Regions from separate parts of the Gordonia sp. SCSIO 19800 genome, predicted to be linked through region 4. Evidence: predicted binding sites of a transcription regulator. Region 4 holds the regulator's gene; each other region holds the start of a gene.

Region 1 (4,968 bases), on a different contig from region 4:
GCCTGGGTCCGCGGCATGCCCGACACCGCGGCATTCGTGATGGGCGCGTTGACCAGTCCGAAGCCGATGCCGAACACGAGGTAGGCCGCGCCGAGGTAGGTGAACGGGGTATCGGGTCCGACGCCGAGGAGCAGCACCCCGCCCGCCGCCATCCCGATCCCGCCCGCGAACAGTGGCGGCCGGGACCCCCGCGCGGCCACGAGGCGTCCTGAGACCGGAGCGCAGCACGCGGCGGCCAGAGCCATCGGGATCAGCATCAGACCCGCGCCGAACGGACTCAGCCCGCGGACTTCTTGCAGGTACAGGGTGTTGAGGAAAAGGAACCCGCCGGTCGCCGCGAACGCGATGACCGCGCACACGACCGCGACGGTGAAGGGCACACTGCCGAAGAACCGCGGGTCCAGGAGCGGCTCGTCGCGGCGCAATTCGTAGCAGATCAGGATCGCAGACGAGCACGCAGCGACCGCGAAACAGCCGACGATGACGCCGGACCTCCAGCCCAGCACATGCCCTTCGATGATCCCGAACGTCACGGTTCCCAACAGCACGAGGATCAGCAGCTGACCCACCACATCGGCCCGTCGAGGCTGTGGCGCCCTCGACTCGGGGACGTACCGCCGGCTGAGAACGAGGGCGAGCACGCACACCGGGACATTGAGCACGAAGATCGCCTGCCAGCCCAGGCCGGAGACCAGCGCACCACCGACGACCGGGCCGAAGGCCAGACTCGCCCCGAATGCACTTCCCCACAACCCGATCGCCCGCGCACGCGCCTTCGGCTCGGTGAACACAGTGGTCACGATCGACAGGGCCACCGGGTTCAGCATCGAGCCACCGACCGCCTGGACGGCCCGGGCCGTGATGAGCACCTCCGGTGTCGGCGACACCGCGCAGAGCACCGACCCGGTTCCGAAAATCGCGAGGCCGACCCCGAAGATGCGTCTGCGACCGAGCCGATCGCCGGTGGTGCCACCGAGGATGAGCAGGCTCGCGACGACCAACGTGTACGAGTCGACCACCCACTGGAGCTGAGACGGCGTGGCGTCGAGATCGGCACCGATCGACGGCAGCGCCACGTTGACCGCGGAGATGTCGAGGCCGACGAGGAACATGCTCAGACAGCAGACGACCAGGATGACGCGTCGAGGCCCGGTCGTGGACATGGAGCCAATGTAGAACCCCGACCCCGGGGCGGCGCGACTCGCTGAGGATCATGCTCACGGGGAACGAGACCCGCGAGGCGCCGGGATCGTCGTAGTCTGGGCCCACGCGCACCGCCGAGGAGAAAGCCGAGGTCCCATGTCGAAGATCCTGGTGTTCGGACACCGCAACCCCGACACCGATGCCATCGGGGCGGCGATCGGCCTCGCCCACCTCGAAGCCGCGCTCGGCAGCGATGTCGAGGCCGTTGCCCTCGGCCGACCGAGTCTCGAAACCGCCTTCGCACTGGAGCATTTCGGACTCGACGCGCCGCGCGTCATCGAGACGGCCGCGCCGGCGGAGGTGATGCTCGTCGACCACAACGAGCGCCAGCAGAGCGTTGCCGACATCACCGACGTGACCGTTCTGAAGGTCATCGACCACCATCGGATCGCCAATTTCGAGACGGCGGCGCCGCTGTACATGCGCGTCGAGCCGGTCGGATGCACCTGCACGATTCTCACCCGGATGTACGCGGAGAACGGGGTCGAGATCCCGCGCCCGCAGGCGGGCATCATGCTGTCGGCGATCATCTCCGACACCCTGTTGTTCAACTCCCCCACCTGCACCGACGCCGATCGCGCCGCTGCCGCCGAGCTTGCCGACATCGCGGGCGTCGACGTCGACGAGTACGGCGACGCGCTTCTACGGGCCGGGACCGCGCTCGGCGACGAGCCGGTGTCGGCGATCATCGGACGGGACTCCAAGAGCTTCGACATGGGGCCGAAGACGGTGCGGGTCTCGCAGATCACCACGGTCGACTCCGCCGAGATACTCGACCGTCGCGACGAGTTCCTGACGGCGATGACCGCCGAGAAGGAGGCAGCCGGCTACGACCTCTACCTCCTGCTCATCACCGATGTGATCAAGGCCGACTCGGACCTGCTCGTGGTCGGCGAACCCGCCTCGGCCATCGAGCAGGCGCTGGGTGTCACCGTCGCCGACGGCCACGCCTTCGGCAAAGGCGTCGTCTCTCGCAAGAAGCAGATCGTCCCGCAGTTGACCGAAGTGCTGGACGTCTGAGCGGTCTCTGGCCTCCCCGCGCACATCCGCAGCCGAGAGAGGACTCGTAACAACAAAATTCGAGGACAACCCAAACCGGCGCCCCATCTACCACAACGCACCGACAAGTTGTCGCCGACGAATACCGTTGCACAACAGACACTTTCGAGTTGCGAGATGCCGACTGTGGTGTACACTCGAACGTACATTCGCGGCTACGGTTCTTGGGGGGTGGCCATGTCTGACGAATCAGCGACGCCGCAGCCGCGTGCCGTCGAGTTGATCGCCGACCTCCACCGCATCGTGGACGAGTTGCAGACGGTCGACCTGGGGCCGTGCACCGATGCCGAGTTGGCCGAAGTGGCAGCCGATACCGAGAAAGCGATCGCACGGTTGACTGTTGCTGGTGACCGGCAGATCGATCAGGTCGAGGCCCGCGACCTGCCCCGCAAAGCCGGGTGCCGAACACTCATGCAGTACATGACACACCGGCTACGAGTCTCCAACCCGATGCGACGCCGTAAGCAGATGGACGCCACCGCCACCCGCACCAGCCTCGGCGGCGAGGTCCTACCACCCGAACACCCCACCCTGGCCGAAGCGTTCGCCGCAGGAGCGGCCGGTTCCGCGCACGTGCAGGCCGCCCTCGATGTCCTCGACCAGATCCCCAACGCCGTCGCACACGATGTGAAAGTCGCGGCTGAACGGCAGATGGCGGAGATCGCCGTCGACCACACACCCGCCGACATCACCCAACTCGGTGCCCGGTTGCTGGCTCATCTCGACCCCGACGGCACATTGGCTGATGACACCGACCAGAAACGACGCCGCAACTTGTGGATCGGCCGCCAACGCGCCGATGGCACCGCCAAGATCTCCGGCACCCTCACACCCGAACTCGCCGCCCGGTTGACGATGATGTTCGCCGTATGGGGCAAACCCGGACTCAACAACCCCGACGACCCCCACTCACCGTCCGGACCCGTCGGCACCGCCGACCCCGACGCCCTGACAGCCGCGGCCGACCGTGACAGCCGCACTCCCGCGCAGATCAACCACGACGCCCTCGACGCCGCACTCGCCGCCGGTTTCGCCGACGGGACTCTCGGCACCTCGCACCGCGGCCTGCCCGTGCAACTGATCATCAAAGCCGACCTCAACGACCTCATCCGCGAAGCCGGACTCGCAACCACCGCCACCGGCACCCTGCTTCCCATCCGGGACCTGATCGCGATGGCCGGTGAGGTCCAGCCGTGGTTGGCCATCTTCAAAAACGCCACCGCCGTCCCCCTGCACTTCGGGCGCGGGAAACGACTCGCCACCCGCGAACAACGCCTCGTCTCGTTCGCCCGCCCTGACGGCGAAGTGTGCTCGGCGCCCGGGTGTGATCAGCCCGCCACCCACGTCGAGCTTCATCACGCCCAGAAGGACTGGGCCAAGGGTGGTCTCACCGACATCGACGATCTCGCCCCAGCCTGTCCCCGTCATAACCGCATGGTCGGCGACAATCCCGGCCAGTACACCACCCACATCGAACGCTCTGGACCCGATGAAGGCCGCTGCCTCTGGCGACTCAACGCCGAACCCGGCGCACCACCCAACCCCGAACGCCTCAACCGCCGACCCGACATCCCGCGGCGATTCACACAACACCTGAACACCGTGCGCGAGCAGATCCACGGGCCACCAACGCGGTCCGGCGATCACGCGCGCCCGAACAACCGGCACCACGACGACGCGCGTCGATCATGGTCGAGAACCAGCCACGTCATCGACGTGAGACCACCCCGACCCGGCCAACGACAGCTCCGACCCTCCCTCGTCGAAGCATTCCTAGCCGAGTACCTCGCACGCAACTGACTGCGCTACAGCGCAAGAGGACCCGTCGTAGCTCGTCGACCTCGACGCGCTCCTTCGTCCCTTGCTCGGCCCGGCGGCTATCGCTCCTCATACCTCAGTGTCTGCGGCCTGACGGCCGTCGTGGACTGCGAAAGAACCCGTTGCGCTCGGCGCGAGCCCAATCACTGCTCCCTGAGGAGGCCGGAGCATGCGGAGGCCTTCACGAAGGGTCCTGGTGAGTCGGGTTGCGAAGACCCTTCGTGACGCACCCTCCGCAAGCTCCGGGCGCTCCTCAGGGAGCGGGGTTGGTCGCCCTCCGCAAGCTCCGGGCGCTCCTCAGGGAGCGGGGTTGGTCGCCCTCCGCAAGCTCCGGGCGCTCCTCAGGGAGCGGGGTTGGTCGCCCTCCGCAAGCTCCGGGCGCTCCTCAGGGAGCGGGGTTGGTCGCCCTCCGCAAGCTCCGGGCGCTCCTCAGGGAGCGGGGTTGGTCGCCCTCCGCAAGCTCCGGGCGCTCCTCAGGGAGCGGGGGCGGGGCGTTCTTTCGGATCAGGGAGCAGGGGCTGGTGAGTAGCTTGGCGCGTCGAGACGTTCCGCATTCGTCGGACCGTCTAACTGCCCACGCCCTCCCCGTGCCGGCCCGCGCCGCCGGCGAATCTGCTTGCGCCGGCCAGGGTGTCGGTGGCGAGCGAGACCATGCCGTGTCGGAGTTCGTTGGCGATGGCCGCGTCCGTGTCCAGGCCGTCCTGTTCGAGGACCGACATCCGGTCCTCGCGCATGCACGTCTGCGGGAACGCGGCGATCTCGGCGGCCAGCGCGATCGCGGCCGGTAGCGCGGTCCCGGACGGGACGACGCGATTGGCGAGCCCGATCGACAATGCCTCGTCGGCGGGTACCGCCCGGCCGGTCAGCACGAGATCCATGGCCCGGCTC
Region 2 (4,968 bases), on a different contig from region 4:
GGTTCGGTGTGGTCGAGATCGATCTGCCAGACCGGGGCGTTGCAGCCGGGGAAGGTGCAGCACAGTTCGCCGGCGCGCACCAGCGCCTGGAGCTTCTTCGAGGGGGTGTATCGCGTTGTCGAACTGTCCGCGTCGGGAGCCGGTGAACCGTCGGGTGCGTCGGGTGCGGGATGGATGTAGGTGCGGCGGGCTTCGGCGAGGAGTGTTCGGGCGGTGTCGGCGTCGATGATGCCGTGGCGGTCGAGGAAAGCGGGGTCGTTGTCGAGACCGAACAGGGTCGACAGGTTCACCACGATGTGAAAGGTCGCGCGCGGCGCCAGCGATGACGACGGCGACGCGTCCGGACCCGGAGGGTCGGCGACAACCGTGTCGCTGTCCGGGGTGTTGGTGTCATCGTTCCCGGAGTGGCGCGCGGGTGCCTCAGTCGTGTGGTCGGCGGTGTCCACTGTCGCTGCGTCGACGTCCCCGGTGGTGTCGGCTTCAATGTCCATTGCGGCAGGTCGGCAGTCGTCGCATTCGCACGCGATAGAAGCTTCGCCCCGCGCGAGCGCTTTCAGAGCATCGACCCGGCGGTTGGCCAACTTTCGAGGGTCGCCGGCGTGGACCGCGGTGGCCATCGCCGTCAGGCGGGCGTCGAACTCGGCGGCATCAGCATGGGGCAGCGTGCCGGAGATCCGGGACTGCCCGGGTGTGAAGCGGTCGGGGGTGACGGTCACCTTGCGGTCGGATTTCACTCGCTCCTTGCGTCGGCGGATCGCGTCGGGTGCCCACTTGGCGACGATGGAATCGACCATGGCGGTGAACCGGGCCGTGGACATCGGTGCGCGGGCGAAGATCGCTTCGGCGAGATGGGCGTCGACGGTCTGCATCTCCTCGTCGTTGGTGATGAGGTCGGTGCGTTTGAGGGCGATGAGGAAGCGGCGCTTGTCGATTCGACCGCACGCGAGTGCGTGTCCGGTGAAGGAGAGTCGGTAGCGCAGTGCGTCGCCGGCTTCGATGAGGTTTTTCGCCTCAGCCGGTGTCACGGTGAGGGTGGCACCGACTTCGGCGATGGCCTGCTCGAGACCGTTGGGCCCGAACTGCTCGTAGGGGTTCTCGCCGGCAGCCACTCGCGCGGACAGGTGCTCGAAGGCTTCGATGGAGTCGAGTTCGCCGCTGTGCGTCTCGGCGCGCCGCTGGGCGTAGTCCATCTCGCGTTCATCGTGAATGAGGCTGGCAACGACCATCATTCGATGCGCGGACGCCGCCGCCAGGCCGGCGCAGTGATTCAAGACCTCGATGAGTTCAGAAGCGGAGAGTTCATGGTCGGGACGAAAGCGTGGCTCGACCGACTCCTGTGATGGGTCCACCGATGTGGTGGATCCGGCCCCCGCCCCCGATGACATGCCACCACTATACTCGAACATGCGTTCGAGTCAAGTGTTGATTATCAACTTCCTCAGACTCTTGTCGAATGAAATCACGACGCACCGACAGGTCGGAGGGTGCTCACTGCCTACCGCAGTTGGTGTGCAGACTCCTCAGAGCTGCTCACGGTGCCATCATGGTGTGGCTACAACCGACAACTTGTAGTCCAGGGTCAGGCGGGAGGTAGAACGCAGCGTGACCACCATCGGCGATCCTCGCTTTGATGCAGGCATTCTCACCATGAGCGATGCGGCTCGCTATCTAGCCATCAGTCAGCAGACGTTTCACCGGTGGGCGAAAGGCTACGACCGTGGGGAACCGCTTCTACATGTGGTGGACGCGCCACAGCGACAAGCAAACGTGTCCTTCATCGCCCTGACCGAGGCATACGTACTCGACGCCCTTCGCAGCGCAGGCGTTCACGTTCGCAAGATCCGTCCCGCGCTCGAGCAGCTGCAACGGGACTTCGGTCGTGACTACGTGCTGACAGCGCCGAATCTGGCCACAGGCGGTGTTGATGTCCTGTGGGACTTCGCCAAGACCCGAGCCGGTGCCGGGCTCATCGAAGCGCGATCCGGGCAGAATGTCATCCGCGAGATCGTCCAGGACTACATCTCATATGTCAGTTGGGACGGTGAGCATCCGAACCGCCTACAACTACGCGAATGGGAGCCGGAGAAGGTCATCGTCGACCCAGATGTTGCGTTCGGGCAGCCTCGGTTCGGAGCATCAGGACCTCGCCTTGCGGACGTCGCTGCAATGCTGAAAGCCGGAGAGGACGGCGAGGTCGTTGCCGAGGAGTTCGACATCTCGAGATCCCAGGTTCGAACCGCCGCCCGCGTCCTCCTGGGCCGCACCGCCTGAGTTCTATCTGGACGAGAATATCGCCGGCAGGACCTTGCGGCGATCGATCGAAGAGCTCGGCTATATCGTCCATACTCCGGCTGCGGTGTACGGAACTCGCGCGGCAGCCGAGGGGACGCCAGATGAACGCTGGCTCCGTGATGTCGGCCGGAACGGGTGGGCGGCAATAGGTCGGGACACCACAATTCTCGTCACGCCCTCGGAATTGCAGGCCTACAAGCGCGCTCGCATCCACCTGTTCCTGTTTCACGGTCAGGCAACCAGGCAGCAGCTGGTTGATACCCTCCACGCGAACCTGCGCGACATCTGAACGCACTGCATGAGCGGCACCCCGTCCGTGTGGCGCGTCTTCGGTGACCCACGCCCGCGTCTCGAGCAGTTGATGTAGCCGTCGTCGTTGGCCTCCAGGCGTGACGTCAGCGATGTCCATGGGGCGGGCCGATGCGGACAAGGCGTGGGTCCTGCGTGATCTCGCGTACCTCAAACGACGGGTCGATGTCCTCGGTGAAACGTTCGACGACCAGAGAACCGTTGCTGTCGAACCCGATTCGGTGATGAGTCAATCTTGTGGTGAACTTCCAGACGGCCATCTCTTCGATGTCGGTGGTGACAGAGTCTTCGCACTGGACGCATTCCAGTGCCTCGTCGCTGTCCGGGTCGTCGGTGTGTTCGTCGCACGGCTTCCACTCGGAGGTGACGAGATACCCGGGGGTCCACAGTGTGGCGTCGGTCGGAGGCCATTCGACCGAGTACCACTCGCCAGGGGCGACGCCGTACGCGCTGGCGGCTTCGTCGAGGGCGATCTTGCGGTCGGCTTCGGTCCATACGACCCGGGGCGGAATCGCCACGTCTTCGATGGGATCGATTCCGGCGTAGTCGGCGGGATCGCCGAGCAGTTCGGTATCGGTGGCATCCTGCTGACTTGCCGGACCACCTGAGCGGTGCGAGTCGAGCGTCGCTGCTTCGGCTGTCGCCGCGTCGATCTCGGCTGCGAGATACGCAGCGGAGTTCATCCGCTCATGAACCGATTTCGCTGGGATCCGCGAGACGAGCTCGTCGATCACTGCTTGGTCGGCGGCGTACAGCACTTCGGAAACCTGGCGCAGAGCGGTTTTTCCATCCTGCACCGGGATTTCGGACGCCTTGGAGTCCCACGTTTTGGTGGCGATCTGATCGCGCCGGTCAAGCATGTCTGACACGAGCGAACTGATGTCGTCTGCGGACGTCGTGTCAGGGAGGAGCGACAGCTCCCTCAGATCGGAGATGACACGCGTGAATCGATCGCGTGCATCAGAAGACCAATCGATCCAGCGCTCAGTCATCGTCGTCTCCCGGGGCGTTCTCTGCTGCGAACCTAGGTGCCATCATCTCCATCTGCTCGAACACCGTGGTGATGGCGGCCGGCTGCTTGTCCGGCGGGTATTTGTACTTGACCAGCAAGCGTTTGATGGAGGACCGCAGTTTCGCGCGCACGTCGTCGCGGACGGTCCAGTCGAATTTGGTGTCGCGCTGCATGATCCGGACCAGCTCGCGCGCGATTTGGGCGAGGACTTCGTCGCCCTGGAACTCGACCGCCGACTCGTTCTTCGCAACGGCGTCGTAGAAGGCGAGTTCGTCCTCGCTCAGAGCGGGTGAGAAGCGTTCACCGCGGCTTCCCTCCGCCGCCACTTCTTTGGCCATCGCGATGAGCTCGGCGATGACTTCGGCGGAGGTGATCTGTTGGTTTGTGTAGCGCTTCATCAGATCGGTGATCCGCTCGGAGAAGTCACGCTGCCGAACGACGTTGTTCCGCGTTGCACGCGCCGATTCCTCGGTCAGGGTCGCGCGAAGCGCTTCGATCGCCAGGTGCGGGTTGGTGGCGGCCTTGGCCTTGGTCTCGAAGTCGGGCCCGAGGTCGGACAACGACGGCTTGGGAAGTCCTGCCGCGTCGTAGATGTCGACGATCTCACCGCTCGCGGTGGAGCGCGCCACCAAGGACGACAGCAGGCGTTTGATCTCCTCCGGAACCGGGCGACCTTCGGCCTGCCGGTCGGCGGCGTCGAACTTGCCCATCCAGACGCGGACTTCTTCATAGAACTGGACCGTCGGCCGCAACTCGCCGAGCGACTTCTCTCCACCGGCTAGTGCCCAGGCTCTTGCGAGATGGGCGGAGAGGGAGCGGTAGCGTCCGCCGAGAGTCTCCTCGTCTTCGGACCCTGCGTTGCCCGGGGTTTCGGGCGAGCGCAGGTACTCGGTCAGGCCGACGGCCGCTTTCATCCACCCGCGGTCGGGGTCCTTGGCCTTGCTTCGCCAGTCGTATCCGGAGCACACGTCATCGAGTTGTGCGAGCAGCTGCTGGGTGAGTGCGACCGCCTCGTCGATGTTCCGGCCGACCGGTTGCTGTGCCTGGTCGGTCTCGGTGTATTCGGCGAGTGCCTTGTGCAGGTTGTCGGCCAGGGGCGCGTACGCGACGAGCAAACCGGACGGCTTTCCTCGAAAGGTCCGGTTCACGCGCGCCAAGGTCTGCATGAGCAGTGCGCCCTTGAGAGGACGATCGAGATACAGCGTGTGCAACGGAGGCGCGTCGAAGCCGGTGAGCATCATGTCCTTGACAATGACGATTTGCAGCTCGTCATCGGCGTCCTTCAGTCGCTTCTGGATTATCTTGTTCTGTGCATCCCGCCGAACGTGCTTTGCGACGAGGCCCTGGTCCTTGGC
Region 3 (4,968 bases), 190 kb from region 4:
CAGACGGGGTGAAGGAGACCGCTCGCGATGTCTGAGTACATGTTGGACGAACGTCTGAGGCGCGGTGAACACCGCGCCCAACCTGAACTGTTGATGCCCCATACCGTGCTTGCCCGCACGGCCGCTGACCTGGCCGCAAAGTACGAGGGGGTGGTGTCTCGGCAGACGGTCGAACGCTGTGTCTTCGAGTCGTACACCGCGTTACGGCGCACCTCGCGGGTGCATGCGCACCTGACGACTCTCGCCGGCCGGTTCGCTGCCGATCGGTTACGCGCCCTGGCCCAGGCCGAGGGTTCAGTGCCCAAGGATGTGCCCGAGGTGTTGTTCATCTGCGTGCAGAACGCCGGGCGCTCGCAGATGGCTGCCGGACTGCTAACCCATCACGCCGCCGGGCGAGTGCATGTGCGCTCGGCCGGATCGGTGCCGGCTCATTCGATCAACCCGACCGTCGTGGAGGCGATGTCTGAGATCGGTGTCGATCTGGGGACCGAGTACCCCAAGCCGCTCACCGACGATGTGGTCGCCGCCGCTGACGTGGTGGTATCGATGGGTTGCGGCGACGCGTGCCCGATCTATCTCGGCAAGCGTTACCTGGACTGGACGGTCTCTGATCCGCAGGGCCGCCCCCTCAACGAGGTTCGCGCGATCCGCGACGATCTCGATACCCGAGTTCGCGAGCTCTTGGTCGAGCTCGCGACCGAACGTGTGTGACTTTCCCGAGCTTCCACCATCCCCGAAAGGGCTTGTCTGTCATGTCTTCCTCTCGACCCAGCGTGCTGTTCGTGTGCGTCCACAACGCGGGCCGCTCGCAGATGGCCGCCGGTTTCCTCACCGCACTCGGCCACGACAGCGTCGAGGTCCGCTCCGCCGGATCCACACCCGCCGACTCGATCAACCCTGCTGCCATCGAGGCGATGGCTGAAGTTGGTATCGACATCTCTGACCAGTCACCCAAGATCCTCACCCCCGACGCCGTCGAATCCTCCGACGTCGTGATCACCATGGGCTGTGGCGATGCGTGCCCGGTATTCCCCGGCATCAGCTACCGCGACTGGGCCCTCGACGACCCAGCAGGTCAAGGCATTGACGCGGTCCGCCCGATCCGCGACCAGATCCGCAGGCTCGTCGAGGATCTGCTCGACGAACTCGCACCCGCCGACCAGCAGGCCGGCCGATGAACACGCCACCGCAGGTGCTGTTCGTGTGCGTGTCCAACCGCGGAAAATCGGTGATGGCCGAATATCTCACGCCCACGGTCACCCACGAGATCGCAGCATCATCGGCTGGAACCAGTGCGAAGATCGGCGGGCAGGTCAACGAACTGTCTGCCCAGGTGCTCGCCGAAGTCGGCGCCGATGTCGCCGGCCACCAGCCGCGGCAACTGACCGACGAACTGATGCAGGCTGCGGATCTCGTCGTGGTGGTCGGCACCGCCGAGGTCACGCCCCCGCCTGGTGTGGTCCTCGAAGTGTGGGACACCGATGAGCCCTCGCAGCGGGGCATCGACGGCGTCGAGCGGATGCGGCTGATCCGCGACGACATCACTCACCGCATTCGCGCTCTCGCCGACCGACTCACGCGGTAGGCGAGAACGCGACCCGCGGCTCGTCAGCAGCAGGCTGTGCGTGCCTCGGCCGGGTTGGCGGCGCTGCCGCCGCAGCACACCGAACCCGGTTCGGTGTCCTCAGTGGTGGTCTGTTCCAACAGTTTCGGGCTGGTCCCGAACGTGTCGGAATCAGCGAGCACGGTGTAGACCTCCCACTTCTCCTGCGCCGGGCCGGTCACCCACACCTTGTCCTGCGTCGCGAAACAACAGGTCGAGTTGATCTCCTCCTGGGTGAACAGGCCCTCCCCGGACAGCCGGGCGATCTCGGCGTGCACCTTCTCGCTGGATTCGACCTCGACACCGAGGTGGTTGATGGTGCCGCCCTGGCCCGGATTCTCCAGCAGCACCAGCTTCAACGGCGGCTCGACGACTGCGAAGTTGGCGTATCCCGGCTTGCGTTTGGCCGGGGTGGTGTTGAACAGCTTGGAGTAGAACTCGATTGCGGTATCGAGATCATCAACATTGAGCGCGAGCTGCATACGGGACATGGCCATCACCTTCACCTGTGAGACATATATCGAACTACGGTCACCCTGCAGGGTGCCTACCTTTTCGACATATGTCAAGTGACAGGGTATGGTCGGGGCATGCCGAAGACGTTGCCGATGGTCGACATCAGTGCCCCGATCTGCTGCGCCCCGGTATCGGCAGCCCCGCTCGATGACGACACCGCGCTCGAGATCGCGTTGCGGCTCAAGGCTCTTGCCGATCCCGTGCGCATCAAGCTCGTGTCGATCCTGCTCGCCGACACCGGTGACGGAATCTGCACCTGCGATCTCGCGACCGCGGTCGGCCTCACCGAGGCGACGACCAGCCATCACCTGGGTCAGCTCCGTAAGGCCGGCATGGTGAGCCCTGACCGCCGAGGAATGAACGTCTACTACCGCGCACAACCCGACTCGCTAGAAGCACTGCGCAACGTCCTCAGCGCCACCACCGGGTGCTGCTGAACCGGTGCAGACGTTGACGTCGCGGCATTCCACTAGCACCGCCAGAGCCCTGGACTGACGGGCGGGCTGAGGAAGTCACGACCACATAGCTTGCGTCAGGTCAGTCTCTCGCATAGGCGAGCGCGCACCCACCACCCTTGTGCACAACCGGACCGAGCCCACCAACAGTGCGGTGCCGCGACAGGCGGACATTGCACAGATGATCGGCTCCTCGACTGTCGTTCACAGCGAAGTGTCACCACCAAGACCACTCACACTGTCACCGATGTCCTGATGCGGAAGTGTCACCGATGTCCTGCGAGATAACATCCGGGACTTGGAAAAATCAAGCCTTGACTCGAACATATTTTCGAGTACGATGGTGTCATGTCATCGGGGGCGGGGGCCGGATCCACGGCGGTGGACCCATCACAGGAGTCCGTCGAACCGCGCTTTCGTCCCGACCATGAACTCTCCGCATCCGAACTCGTCGAGGTCCTCAACCACTGCGCGGGCTTGGCGGCAGCGTCCGCGCATCGAATGATGGTCGTTGCCAGCCTCATTCACGATGAACGCGAGATGGATTACGCGCAGCGCCGCGCCGAGACGCACAGCGGCGAACTCGACTCCATCGAAGCCTTCGAGCACCTATCAGCGCGAGTGGCCGCCGGCGAGAACCCCTACGAGCAGTTCGGGCCCAACGGTCTCGAACAAGCCATCGCCGAAGTCGGCGCCACCCTCACCGTGACACCGGCCGAGGCGAAAGACCTCATCGAGGCCGGCGACGCACTGCGCTACCGACTCTCCTTCACCGGGCACGCACTGGCGTGCGGTCGAATCGACAAGCGCCGCTTCCTCATCGCTCTCAAGCGCACCGATCTCATCACCGACGACGAAGAGATGCAGACCGTCGACGCCCATCTCGCCGAAGCGATCTTCGCCCGCCCACCGATGTCGACGGCCCGGTTCACCGCCATGGTCGATTCGATCGTCGCCAAGTGGGCACCCGACGCGATCCGCCGACGCAAGGAGCGAGTGAAGTCCGACCGCAAGGTGACGGTCACCCCCGATCGGTTCACGCCGGGGCAGTCCCGGATCTCCGGGACGCTGCCCGATGCTGATGCCGCCGAGTTCGACGCCCGCCTGACGGCGATGGCCACCGCGGTCCACGCCGGTGACCCTCGAAAGTTGGCCAATCGCCGGGTCGATGCCCTCAAAGCACTTTCGCGCGGCGAAGCCGCCATCACCTGCCTATGCGACGACTGTCGACCTGCCGCAACCGAACCCGACACAGCACCAGATTTCGACCCAGCGACAGTGGATACCGCCGAGCCGCCTGCACCAGCTGCTGAGATGGTGGATGCGGACACCTTCGTCGACCCGTCAGCCCCCGACACCGCTGCCGATGACCCGGCCGCGCCGACCGACTCGGCGTCGGACTCGCTGGCGCCGCGCGCGACCTTTCACATCGTGGTGAACCTGTCGACCCTGATCGGTCTCGACGACGATCCCGCGTTCCTCGACCGCCATGGCATCATCGACGCCGACACCGCGCGAGAACTCCTCGCCGAAGCGCGACGCACCTACATCCATCCCGCACCGACCCCCGCCGCGCCACTGGCATCGGCTCCCGAGGCAGACAGTTCGACAACGCGGTACACCCCGTCGAAGAAGCTGCAGGCGCTGGTGCGTGCCGGCGAACTGTGCTGCACCTTCCCCGGCTGCAACGCCCCGGTCTGGCAGATCGACCTCGACCACACCGAACCCTTCGATCACACCGACCCGCGGCGCGGTGGCCCGACCGATGCGCGCAACCTCAAACCGCTGTGCCGCTTCCATCACCGCATCAAGACCTTCACCAGCTGGCAGGACCACCAAGACGAGTCCCGCACCGCCTGGTTCACCACACCCACCGGTCACATGTTCGTCGGCAACGCCTTCAGCGGACGCGACCTGTTCAACAAGCTCTTCCCCAGACGATCACCCGATCACCCCGCCCGCGACCGACTCACCAAGCAGCGCGACAACGACTTCCGACGCCACCAACGCGCCGAGAAGCGCTGGAACGACGCCAACCCGCCGCCCTTCTAGCAGCGTTTCACGATTGTCTTGCTTGCTATCGACGGCGGTGAGGTGCCTGCGTGCCCCTCACGTGGTCCGCGGCCGGCTGCCCGAGTTCAGTCACACCAGCCAGGCCGCTGCGTCCGGCGCCAGCATCCCGTCGACGAGAGGTGAACTGACGAGCAGCAATTCGCCGGGCGGAAGGGGCACCGGCTCATCGCCGGCGTTCAGCGCACAGACCAGCTGACCCTCGGAACGACGGAACGCCAGGCATCCCTCCGGCGCGCCGTACCACTCGAGGTGCTCACCGGTGAACTCCGGACGGGTCACCCTCAGGTCGAGGGCTGCGCGGTACAGCGACAGCATCGACCC
Region 4 (4,968 bases):
GGCCACGCGCGGGGCGTCGTCGTCGTCGATGCGGCGAGCCCCGAGACACGAGACCGCCTCCTGCGACGAGGGATCGTCGCCCTCCTCGACCTCGCGATACCTCCGCTGCACAAGCGGATCGCCGGCTCGCTGAGTCCGGTCGAACGACTCGCCCTGAGCCAGAGCCCGTACTCGACCACCGAGGCACTGCTCGCCGACTGCACCCGACGGGCCATTCGGGACACGGTCGCCGACATCGACGACGCAGAGCTCGCCGCGGTTCGCTCACCACAATCCTTCTCGGCGCTGCTCGAACGGATCCGGCCACGGGTCGCCGCGGCCGCACCGGACTACTTCTCGCTGGCCGTCGCAGCCCTCGAACGGATGTCCCCGCTGCGGGCGGCGATCGACCGGCACGCCGGTTCGCTGGCTGCCGACGACGTCGCCGAACAGGTCGCCCACCTCGTGTTCGACGGATTCGTGGCGGCTACCGCGCGACGCCACCTGGAGAATCTGCCGCGCTATCTCGACGGCGCGCAAGCACGTCTGGAGGCACTACCCGCGTCCGCAGCACGCGACCAGGCCGGGGTGGCCGCCGTCGATCGCGTCGTCGAACGGTGGGCCCAACGCCTCGAACAGGTACCCGAGCACCGGCGGGCGGTGGTCGACGACGAAGCGCAGTGGCTCGTCGAGGAGTTGCGCGTGGGGCTGTTCGCCCAGCGTCTCGGCACCGCGTTCCCGGTGTCGGAGAAACGGGTCCTACGAGCTCTGGACCGACTCGGCTGACACGGGTTCGGCGAGCGCGCTCCCGGATCCCGATGCCGCCTTCAGGTCGTCGATCTCGCGCTGGAAGTCCTCCACCGAGTCGAACGACCGGTACACCGAGGCGAAGCGCAGATACGCCACCTCGTCGAGATCGCGGAGCGGGCCCAGGATGGCGAGTCCGACCTCGTTGCTGGGGATCTCGGCCGATCCACTGGCGCGCACCGTGTCCTCGACCTGCTGGGCGAGCTGCGCGAGCGCGTCCTCGGCGACGTGGCGGCCCTGACAGGCTCGCCGCACGCCACGCATGACCTTCTCCCGGCTGAACGGCTCGGTCACGCCGTTGCGTTTGACCACCGCGAGCACGGCGCTCTCCACGGTCGAGAACCGGCGACCGCACTCCACACAGGAGCGACGGCGGCGGATGGCCTGCCCTTCATCTGCGACACGCGAGTCGATGACCTTGGTGTCGTCGTTCTTGCAGAAGGGGCAGCGCATCGTGTCCTCACGCAGGTCGCGGGACGCTGGAACGCACCCGAAGCGTGCGCCCCGCCGCTTGTCGGCCGGCCCCTGTGACATCGAGGATACCGCCCGGCCTCAGCGGTACCGGGGGGTGAGCAGGGGCTGGCCCACCTGCAGCGCGCTCGACCCCAGATCGTTCATCGCGACGATCTCGTCGATCACGACCTCGCGCGGCATCTCGGGTGCCACCCGGCCGGCGATCGAGCTGAGCGAGTCCCCCGAGCGCACATGGACGACCTCGGAACTCACGGCGGACGGTGTCAGCGAGTCCGAGTAATTCTGGCCGACGACACCGAACACCCACACGACGAACGCCAGCCCGACACCGGCGAGGAGCGCGACCGCGGTGCGGCGGCGGCGACGGAACACCGCCGCGTCGGGCCCGACCGGGCCACGTCCCCGGACCCCGACCGGAGAGCCACAGTGGGTACCGCCCACCCGCGGGGTCACCGGCGATGCCCCCCGCGGCCGGGTGCCGGCCGGCCGGTTGTCGACCGGTCGGCCGCCGTCGGACAGCGGGGCGCGGGTCCGGACGCGATCGGCGCGGTCGGTGCGCGGCCGGACGGCGTCGGGACGGTCGGTGCGGACGGGAGCGACGAGAGTGGCGGTGCGCATGGTGCCCTCCGGTGTTCGGGTGTCTGGGATCGTGCGGGTGTGGTGGTCGGTGTTCGAACATCGATCAGATGTTCGATGCACTGATGTTCGAATTTGTAGCACGACGTCCCGACAAAGTCTCGCGACACATCGAACAAATGTTTGAGGTGCCGGTCGCACTCCGCTAGGCTCGGACCCGGCGCAAGCCATCTACCAGCACGTTCCGAAGACGAGAGGAACCGAACATGAGTGACACCGGCGATAGGCGCGGCCGAGCGCGGGGCGCCGACGACGAGGCCCCGTTCGACGCCGCCGCCGCCGAGGCCTCACTCACCCCGCGACAGGCCGGGGTCCTGGAGGTGATCCGCCGCTCGGTGCGCGAGCGCGGTTATCCGCCGAGCATCCGGGAGATCGGCGACGAGGTCGGCCTGGCCTCGACGTCATCGGTGGCCCATCAGTTGCGGACGCTGGAACGCAAGGGGCTGCTCAAGCGCGACGCGAACCGTCCCCGTGCGGTCAACATCGCCCCGAGTGACACCCCGTCGCCGGACACCCCGACGGCCGGCCAGCTTCCCGAGCCGACCTTCGTGCCGGTTCTCGGCCGTATCGCGGCCGGCGGTCCGATCCTGGCCGAGGAGGCCGTCGAGGACGTCTTCCCACTGCCCCGTGAGCTCGTCGGCGAGGGATCGCTCTTCCTGTTGCGCGTCGTCGGCGAGTCGATGATCGACGCCGCGATCTGCGACGGCGACTGGGTCGTGGTCCGGCAGCAGAACGTCGCCGACAACGGCGACATCGTCGCGGCCATGATCGACGGCGAGGCCACCGTGAAGACCTTCAAGCGTCAGGGCCCGAACGTCTGGCTCATGCCGCACAACGAACTGTTCGATCCGATCCCGGGCAACGATGCCGTCATCCTCGGCAAGGTCGTCACCGTGATGCGGCGAGTCTGACCTCTCCACCGACCGAACCGTCGAGCACCGCCGCGGCCGCCTCGCGCGCCGCGGCGGGATCCGAGGTGGACAGGGCAGCCTCGGCGGCGGCCCGGCAGTCCGGTGCGGACACCTCGCCGAGCCGGGCCCCCACGGCCGCCGCAGCAGCCGGCGCGCTGGACAGCGAGGTGACCCCGAGACCGACGAGCACGCAGGCGAGGTTCGGATCGGCGGCGGCCTCGCCGCACACCCCGACCGGCTTTCCCTGACGTGCACCCGCTGCCGCGACACCCGCGATGAGGCTCAACACGGCCGGTTGCCACGGGTCGGTCAGTCCGGCGAGATCGGCCGACATCCGGTCGGCCGCCATCGTGTACTGGGTCAGATCGTTGGTGCCGATGGACACGAAGTCCACCTCGGCGAGGACGGCTTCGGCCAGGATCGCCGCCGCGGGCACCTCGATCATCACCCCGGCGACCAGACCACGGCCGCGGACCTCGGCGGCGAAGGTGCGCGCCTCCGCCGGCGAGGCGATCATCGGCGCCATGACCCACGGCGCGACGGCCGACCCCGACGCGGCCTGCGCGATCGCGTCGAGCTGATGCGCGCGGATCTCGGGGTGCGCCAGCGCGATCCGATCGCCCCGCACGCCGAGCGCTGGGTTCGATTCGTCGGGATGGGTCACGAACCGGAGCGGTTTGTCGGACCCGGCGTCGAGGGTGCGGATGACCACCTTCTGCCCGTCGAACGCATCGAGCACCTCCCGGTAGATCGCGGCCTGCTCGTCCACCGACGGTTCGTCGGCACGCTCGAGGAACGCGAGTTCGGTGCGGAAGAGCCCGACGCCCTCGACGGGGTACCCGGCCGCGGCGCGTGCCGACGATCCGTCGGCGACGTTGGCGAGCACCGCCACGGCCACCCCGTCGGCGGTCTGCCCCGGACCGGTCCAGCCGGCGACGAGTGCGGCATGCCGCCGATCCTCGTCGACGCGAGCCCGGGCCGCCTCCGCATCGGGCTCCACCTCGATCCGCCCGGTGCTGCCGTCGACGAGAACGGTTGTGCCGGGCTCGATCTCGTCCAGGTCGGCCACCGCCACCACGCACGGGATCCCCAGCTGGCGCGCGATGATCGCGGTGTGGCTGGTCGGTCCGCCGAGGCGGGTGACGAGGGCGATGGTGCTCGTGGGGTCGAGGCCCGCGGTGTCGGCGGGCGCGAGGTCGTCGGCGAGCAGGACCGACGGCACCTCCGGAGTGGGCACACCAGGTTCGGGTAGGCCGAGCAGTTCGGCGAGGACCCGGTCGCGCACGTCGTTGAGATCGGTGACCCGCTCGGCCATCAGTCCGCCGAGCTTGGTGAACACCGCCGCGAACTGTTCGGTGGCCGCGACGGCAGCGGCCTCGGCGGGGGCGCCCTTGCCGATGAGCGCGGTCGCGGCACCGATCCAGCCGCGGTCCTCGGCCAGGCCCGCCGTCGCGGCGAGCACCTCGGCCGTCACCCCGGTGTTCTGCGACGCGCGCGTGCGCAGCCGCGCGGCGACGGCGCCGGCCGCGGTGGCGAAGCGCGTGACCTCGTCGGCGCGCCGTTCCTCGGCGATCTCCACACCGACGCCGAGCTTCTCCGGCGAGTGGTCGGGTCGCTCGCCCGGCCACAGCGCGGGACCGTGGGCCAACCCGCCGACCACCGGGGTTCCCGTCAGGATCTGCGCCATCGTCTTGCCTCTCACTCGACTACCGATGTGACCACCGTTACAAAAAGTGCTTGACTTGTCAACACAAACAGGCGTAAACACAATTACTACAACATCCAATCCCACACGCCTCAACAAGCGGGTTGGTCGAAACCGGAGATCGGAGCGGTGTGTACGCCGAGGAGAGACAACAGGCGATCGTCGACGAGGTGCGACTCGCGGGGCGGGCATCCGTGGCCGCGCTCGCCGAGAAATTCGACGTCACCAGCGAGACCGTCCGACGCGATCTCGCGGTACTGGAACGCGCCGGACATCTCCAGCGGGTCCACGGCGGCGCCGTGCGCGCCGAGATCATGCGCACCCTCGGCGAGCTCGGGATCGACGAACGGGAGTCGAGCCAGATCGAGCAGAAGACCGCGATCGGCCGGGCGGCCATCCGGTTCCTGCCGCCCGACGGCGGCTCGGTGCTCTTCGACGCCGGCACCACCACCTACC

What was found. Region 4 encodes LexA, which represses DNA repair genes until DNA is damaged. Its sites were predicted from a motif close to CGAACANNTGTTCG; they were not measured.
Region 1: the regulator LexA is predicted to act here: its motif matches at 2,401-2,414, upstream of KB201_RS15790 (HNH endonuclease signature motif containing protein).
Region 2: the regulator LexA is predicted to act here: its motif matches at 1,400-1,413, upstream of KB201_RS00615 (HNH endonuclease signature motif containing protein).
Region 3: the regulator LexA is predicted to act here: its motif matches at 2,895-2,908, upstream of KB201_RS07855 (HNH endonuclease signature motif containing protein).

Annotation. Positions count from the first base shown of each region.
Region 1 is NZ_JAGRQM010000013.1:127,668-132,635, forward strand. Features, by position in the region: gene KB201_RS15780 (MFS transporter) at 1-1,163, opposite strand, end outside; gene KB201_RS15785 (manganese-dependent inorganic pyrophosphatase) at 1,300-2,223, shown strand; gene KB201_RS15790 (HNH endonuclease signature motif containing protein) at 2,440-4,062, shown strand; gene KB201_RS15795 (crotonase/enoyl-CoA hydratase family protein) at 4,647-4,968, opposite strand, start outside.
Region 2 is NZ_JAGRQM010000001.1:132,079-137,046, reverse strand. Features, by position in the region: gene KB201_RS00615 (HNH endonuclease signature motif containing protein) at 1-1,385, opposite strand, end outside; gene KB201_RS00610 (DUF433 domain-containing protein) at 1,603-2,271, shown strand; gene KB201_RS25225 (hypothetical protein) at 2,198-2,581, shown strand; gene KB201_RS00600 (hypothetical protein) at 2,688-3,593, opposite strand; gene KB201_RS00595 (type I restriction endonuclease subunit R) at 3,586-4,968, opposite strand, start outside.
Region 3 is NZ_JAGRQM010000005.1:96,304-101,271, forward strand. Features, by position in the region: gene arsB (ACR3 family arsenite efflux transporter) at 1-35, shown strand, start outside; gene KB201_RS07830 (three-helix bundle dimerization domain-containing protein) at 28-711, shown strand; gene KB201_RS07835 (arsenate reductase ArsC) at 753-1,178, shown strand; gene KB201_RS07840 (low molecular weight phosphatase family protein) at 1,175-1,585, shown strand; gene KB201_RS07845 (ArsI/CadI family heavy metal resistance metalloenzyme) at 1,609-2,094, opposite strand; gene KB201_RS07850 (Rv2640c family ArsR-like transcriptional regulator) at 2,194-2,556, shown strand; gene KB201_RS07855 (HNH endonuclease signature motif containing protein) at 2,923-4,626, shown strand; gene KB201_RS07860 (glycoside hydrolase family 13 protein) at 4,717-4,968, opposite strand, start outside.
Region 4 is NZ_JAGRQM010000005.1:286,952-291,919, reverse strand. Features, by position in the region: gene hrpA (ATP-dependent RNA helicase HrpA) at 1-765, shown strand, start outside; gene nrdR (transcriptional regulator NrdR) at 739-1,239, opposite strand; gene KB201_RS08765 (LysM peptidoglycan-binding domain-containing protein) at 1,339-1,878, opposite strand; gene lexA (transcriptional repressor LexA) at 2,103-2,807, shown strand; gene KB201_RS08755 (phosphoenolpyruvate--protein phosphotransferase) at 2,785-4,494, opposite strand; gene KB201_RS08750 (DeoR/GlpR family DNA-binding transcription regulator) at 4,644-4,968, shown strand, end outside.